Regions from separate parts of the Pseudolactococcus yaeyamensis genome, predicted to be linked through region 1. Evidence: predicted binding sites of a transcription regulator. Region 1 holds the regulator's gene; the other holds the start of a gene.
The links. The regulator HrcA, encoded in region 1, represses chaperone genes, less so after heat shock. The targets are predictions, from matches to a motif close to TTAGCACTCNNNNNNNNNGAGTGCTAA.
Positions count from the first base shown of each region.

Region 1 (3,430 bases):
GCCAGATGTAGATAAGACTTCAAAGACACCATCGCCAAGTTCAAGAACTGAGACGTCAAAAGTACCACCACCAAGGTCAAAGACAAGGATTTTTTCGTCTTTATCAACTTTATCAAGACCATAAGCAAGTGCTGCTGCTGTTGGTTCGTTGACAATACGTTCTACTTCAAGACCAGCGATTTTACCAGCGTCTTTTGTTGCTTGACGTTGCGCATCGTTAAAGTAAGCAGGAACGGTAATAACAGCTTTTTCAACTTTTTCACCAAGGTAATCTTCAGCAAAACCTTTGATGTATTGGAGAATCATGGCTGAAATTTCTTGTGGTGTGTAAGATTTACCACCAGCTTCGACTTTATAGTCTGTCCCCATGTGACGTTTGATTGAGATGATTGTATCTGGGTTAGTCACTGCTTGACGTTTGGCAACTTCACCAACTTGAATTTCACCGTTTTTGAATGCCACAACTGATGGTGTTGTGCGATTACCTTCTGGATTAGCGATGATTTTAGCTTCGCCGCCTTCAAGAACTGAGACAGCTGAGTTTGTTGTACCTAAGTCAATACCGATAATTTTAGACATAATGTTTACCTTCTTTTTATTTTTGTGTGTTGATTTTGTTTTCTGAAGTGGGGAAATTCAGTGAACTTCCTGTGGCTATCTCTAATTCGCTGTTTGTCTCCTTTCAGGAGCCTTCACGCTCATAAGAACTATCTCACAGGTGATTTCACTGAATTTGACGACTGCGTTGTCACCACTTTCAGAAACAAAATCAGGGAAGTTTGCGCGATGCGCATCCTTTTTTACGCTATGCGCACTCTTTAAATTTATTTATAGTTTTTTGACATTTCGGTCAAACAACTCTTTATTGATAAACCACAACCATTGCAGGGCGCAGGTTGCGTTCGTGGAGTTGATAGCCTTTTTGTAAAACTTGGGCAATGGTATCAGCTGGATGCTCATCGTCTGCTGGCGCTGTTTGAACTGACATGTGGAAGTTAGGGTCAAATTCGCCTTCTGTTGCGACTTCGACAACGCCTTCTTCTTTAAGAGCATTGAGCAAACTTTCTTGCGTCATTTCCAAGCCTTTTTTAACATCCTCTGTCAAACCTTCAACTGCAAGCGCACGCTCAAGATTATCCAGACTTGGCAATACTTTACGCGCCAAATCTTGTGAACGATATTTCAAAAGCGTTTGCCGCTCTTCATTAGCACGGCGTTGATTGTTTTGCATTTCCGCATGCGCCTTAAGATACTTATTTTCCATCTCATCGAGTTTAGCTTGGAGCGCTGCTAACTCATCGATTTCGTCGTCGATAATCTCTTCCAAAATCGCTTCGTTCTCAACTTCCTGAGCTAATTCTTTTTCGACGTCTTCATGCTGCTTTTTCTTAGACATTACATCTCCTTTTGTTATTTTTATATCACTTCATAGTGATTACCATCGAGATAACGATAGTAATCACTCAGTTTCATGGTTAAAATCTTGGCCACAAGGTCCATGGTCGAGACAACTTTTTGGTAGTCTAAATCTACAGGTCCCATCAGCGCCAAAGTACCCAGACCTCGATAGGGCACAACAAATTGTTGCGTCATGAGGGTGATGTTTTTTGAAATCTGATGATTCCCCGTCAAGTTTGAATCAAATTTGACACTTCGGATTTCATCATCAGAGACCGTATCTCGAATTTCATGAATAATGGCATCATCATCCATCAAAATCTTATAGAGTGAAACAACATCATCTGAATACTCTAACAAGTTTTGTCGACCTGATGAAATCAAGTTTTCCTTGAACAGGTCTGAAAAGACATGGTCAAAGAGTTGCAAGACATCTGTCGTCACAACAAAATATTTCTGTGCAACCTGCGGAATTTCTGTCAACAAGGAATAGTGGACATCCAAAATTCGCTTGCCAACCAACCGCTCATCAGAAATAAACTTGAAAGTCGTCAAATCGTCTAAGGTCATCGACCTTGGCAGTGAGAATTGCATCGTTTTGACCAAACCTGTATCAAGGGTCATCACAGCCATAGCTGAATGACTATCAAGCTGGACGATATCAAATTTAGACAGAACCTGATTTTTCAAGGAGACATTTAAAATGAAAGCTGAAAAACCTGTCATATCTGATAAAATTTGCGCCGCCTGTTGGTATAGCACATCCAGTTTATAAAACTCACCATCGAAACGTTTCATCACCTGATAAACATCATTATTGTCTAGCTTGCCAGGCTTTAAAAAGTTTTCAACGAAATATTTATACCCTGTCACACTTGGTACGCGACCAGATGACGTATGCTCTTTTTGAATGAACCCGAGTGTTTCTAGCGCCTTCATATCATTTCTGATGGTGGCACTGGAAGCGTTAATCGAAGTCATCAAAGCCTTAGAACCGACCGCTTTATGCGTTTGTGTATAAAGCGAGATAATCAAGTTTAAAATTTGTTGCTGGCGTTTTGTAATCATGTTGAACACCTCTTTTTTAGCACTCGTAGTTGCCAAGTGCTAACTACATTTATTATTATATAACTCTCTTGTTTCATTGTCAAGAAAAAAACAAAAAAATTAGCACTCTTTTATATCGAGTGCTAATTTCAAACCTATCGTCTTTATTGAAGCATAATGTTAGATTAGCCCCTTAGTCTTAGAAGTCAGAAAAACGTTGATAAAGCTGACACTCATAACGATAAAGGTAAACCATTCTGCTGATGTTGCGCCTGTTGACCAAGCATAGTAAGCAAAATTGCAAACCAAGATAAACACGAAGAATAACAAGGCATAAATGGCAAATTTCCAAAATTTAGTCAACAAGAAGATAAAAGCAACCAGTAAGACAACATAGAGCAAAAACTGAAGATTAGTCATTGACATACTTGACTGTAACTTGAAGGCTGCAATTGCTTTAAGCAAAGTATCATAGACGATTTTGAAAGTTTGTAGATTGGGCAATATGTTGTTAATCATTCGCCAAGCTGAATAAATCAGCAGACCAATGCTAGACAAAATGACAAATGATGATGATTTTCCTGAAAACATGGGAACCAGTACTCCTAATTTAAACTTTTAGATAACATTAGATATGACTATTCTACCATAATTTTCATGAAGCATCGTGGTTAAATCTGATTATTTCTTATCTAATAACTTGAGATAATCTTCTAATGTCAAGTGATGTTCTGTCATGTATTTGGCATTGGCAACACCGACATAGCGAAAATGCCAGTCCTCATAGTCAACACCAGTACTCGCAGCACCACCTTCTGGAAAACGTAGAACAAAACCATATTCTGGGGCAATCGCAGCAATTTGTGTCGCTGTCGTTGATTGATTGAGACTGTCAACATCAGATAAATCAATAGCTAAACCTGTCTGATGCTCAGATTTCATCGGTGGTTGTGAATAGGTTTGAACAATTTGTTCTGCCGCATCA
Region 1 is NZ_BAAGGP010000004.1:58,717-62,146, reverse strand. Features, by position in the region: gene dnaK (molecular chaperone DnaK) at 1-579, opposite strand, end outside; gene grpE (nucleotide exchange factor GrpE) at 863-1,396, opposite strand; gene hrcA (heat-inducible transcriptional repressor HrcA) at 1,417-2,466, opposite strand; gene ACYQ21_RS01775 (hypothetical protein) at 2,626-3,036, opposite strand; gene ACYQ21_RS01770 (M15 family metallopeptidase) at 3,127-3,430, opposite strand, start outside.

Region 2 (3,430 bases), on a different contig from region 1:
GTGACCCACTATGTGACTGAAGTCTTATGCCAGCAGTTCAATTTGCTAGAAAGTCGCGCAGCTGTTGCTTTAAGAGAAAACCAAGTTGATGATGTTTCAGATGTGATGCTGGAGGATGAGGAGTTACCGTTTTAATTTGAGTGTTGCCTAAAAATGGAGAGTTAAAATGCAAGTAAAGAGAAATTTAAGACAAGCTGCAGTTGCTTCGACTGTGGTATTGGGATTATTTGCACCTATCTTAACATCAGTTGGAATAGTTAGAGCTGTAATGAGCCAAAGCTCATCAGCTGAGGTTGTGAATGAGCGTGAGGTAAATAGCGAAAGAACAGGAATTGGGATTCCACAAAAATTACAAGAAGCATACTTGACACAAGTGTCGAGTGTTTTATTAAGTGAAAATTTTATTGCTAGCTTTAAATCTCGTGTGACTGCTCCAACGACTTCAAATGGCTACTATTTCAGTCAAAATGTATTCTATCAATCTGGGTATGGAATGCCTAACTGTACAGCTTATGCATGGGGGAGGGCTTATGAAATACTAGATTCCAGACCTAATCTTTCAACTGGTAATGCGTATCAATGGTGGGATTATAATGTTGGAAAATATGCTTCAGGTCAGACACCGCAACTTGGGGCAGTTGCTTGTTGGGGGCATCCAGAAGGCGGTGGCTATGGTCATGTTGCAATCGTTGAAGAAATAAATGGGGATACTCTAACAATATCGGAATCAAGTTGGGACGGTTTTTTCTTTAGAACTAGACAACTTGATAAAAATAGTATGGGAGCCGGATTCCAAGGTTACATCTATTTGGGAAATTTTTCGACAACTTCAGCATCTCCACCTGTCAAATTACCCGTAAAGAATTTGGCACAAGCTATATCTGTAGGTATTAATTATGAAACCCATGTGAGTAAGGTGGGGTGGATGAACAATGTTGCAGACGGTGCACTTTCTGGGTCAACAGGATATGGACTAGCTGTTGAAGCGTTGCGACTTTCTTCAGGGAACGCTTCAATTGATAAAGCTGTACAGTACAGAGCTCATGTTCAAGATATTGGTTGGCAGGATTGGCAGAAATCAGGTCAAATTGCAGGTACAACTGGTCAAACTAGACGTGTTGAGGCTGTTGAGATTATTTTGAATAATGGTGTATCAGATTATTATGATATTGAGTATCGAGCACATGTTCAGAATATTGGCTGGCAAGGTTGGATGAAAAACGGTCAAACTGCAGGTACGACTGGACAAAGCAAGAGAATTGAAGCGCTTCAATTCAAATTAGTTCCTAAAAATTCTTTCCAAGGAAGTCCTAATCCGTCAAATACCGAATTTTCTTATCGTTCCCATATTCAAGACTTTGGTTGGTTAGGTTATGTAGAGCATAATGCGGTTTCAGGAACTGTTGGTATCGCGAAACGCTTGGAAGCTTTTGAACTCTTATATCAAGGTAGAAAAGAGGATATCCAAATTGAGGGGCATGTTCAAGGTATTGGTTGGCAGAAATATTTAGGTGCTGTCGGAACAACAGGTCAAGAAAAACGCTTGGAAGCGGTTAAAATAAACTTTAAAGATGACTTGTCTAAGAAATATACGGTTAAATATCGTGTCCATGTCCAAAATATTGGTTGGCAAGAGTGGCAAAATGAAGGAGAAGTAGCGGGGACAACAGGTCAATCTAAAAGGATTGAAGCGATACAATTTCAATTTATTCCAAAATAATATTTGGAAATGTTTAAAGAGGTGGGAGCGAGGTACGCTCTCATATTTTTTTTGCATCTAACAATCAAAAATCCTTGACTATTCCTGACCAACTGAGTATAATAGAAGTGTTAGCACTCGAACACACAGAGTGCCAAAAATTAAAAATAATTGGAGGCTTACCAGATGTTAAAACCATTAGGTGATCGTATTGTTTTACGTGTTAAAAAAGAAGAAGAGAAGTCTATCGGTGGCATCGTTCTGACGACAAGTGCGCAAGAAAAGCCGTCAACAGCAGAAGTTGTCGCCGTTGGTAAAGGGCGTCACACACATCACGGGCATATTATTGATCCTAGCGTGACCGTTGGCGATGTTGTCGTTTTTGAAAAATTTGCAGGGACTGAAATCAAGGACGATTCTGATACATTGCTGATTGTGCGTGAAGACGACATTTTAGCAATCGTAGAATAGACAATCAGCACAACTTATAAATAGGAGGTAAAAGAAGTGTCAAAAGATATTAAATTTTCATCAGATGCGCGAGCTGCAATGGTACGTGGTGTCGATATTTTAGCAGATACAGTGAAAGTAACGCTTGGACCAAAGGGTCGCAATGTGGTTTTGGAAAAATCATTTGGTTCACCTTTAATCACCAATGATGGCGTAACTATCGCAAAAGAAATCGAGTTGGAAGACCATTTTGAAAATATGGGGGCTAAACTCGTTAGTGAAGTGGCATCAAAAACAAATGATATCGCAGGTGACGGGACGACGACGGCGACTGTCTTGACACAAGCGATTGTCCGCGAAGGTTTGAAAAATGTCACGGCAGGTGCTAACCCAATCGGCATTCGTCGTGGGATTGAAACGTCTGTCGCGACTGCTGTAGACGCTTTGAAAGCTATCGCGATCCCAGTTTCTGGTAAAGAAGCGATTGCGCAAGTGGCTGCTGTTTCTTCTCGCTCAGAAAAAGTCGGCGACTACATTTCTGAAGCCATGGAAAAAGTTGGCAATGACGGTGTGATTACCATTGAAGAATCAAAAGGGATGGAAACTGAACTGGATGTCGTTGAAGGCATGCAATTTGACCGTGGTTACTTGTCTCAATACATGGTAACAGACAACGAAAAAATGGTCTCTGATTTGGATAATCCCTACATTCTCATCACAGATAAAAAGATTTCAAATATCCAAGATGTGCTACCGTTATTGGAACAAATCTTGCAACAAAACCGTCCGCTTCTGATTATTGCGGATGATGTTGACGGAGAAGCTTTACCGACACTTGTCTTGAACAAAATCCGTGGGACTTTCAATGTCGTGGCAGTCAAAGCACCCGGTTTTGGCGACCGTCGCAAAGCCATGCTTGAAGACATTGCCATTCTTACAGGTGGTACGGTCATTACTGAAGACCTTGGTCTTGACTTGAAAGATGCGACAGTTGAGTCGCTTGGTCAAGCAAGCAAAGTAACTGTTGATAAAGATACAACGACCATCGTTGAAGGCGCTGGCGGGAAAGACACCATCGCTGATCGGACTGCCGTTATTAAATCACAGATTGAGCAGACAACGTCTGACTTCGATCGCGAAAAATTACAAGAACGTCTGGCTAAGTTATCAGGTGGTGTGGCCGTGATTAAAGTCGGTGCAGCTACTGAAACTGAGCTGAAAGAAATGAAGCTCCGTATCGAAGATGCTCTGAATGCCACACGCGCAGCAGTTGAAGAAGGG
Region 2 is NZ_BAAGGP010000005.1:21,812-25,241, forward strand. Features, by position in the region: gene ACYQ21_RS01965 (single-stranded DNA-binding protein) at 1-135, shown strand, start outside; gene ACYQ21_RS01970 (CHAP domain-containing protein) at 167-1,720, shown strand; gene groES (co-chaperone GroES) at 1,886-2,170, shown strand; gene groL (chaperonin GroEL) at 2,207-3,430, shown strand, end outside.
Region 2: a site for HrcA is predicted at 1,831-1,857, ahead of groES (co-chaperone GroES). Genes of this name have one in related genera too.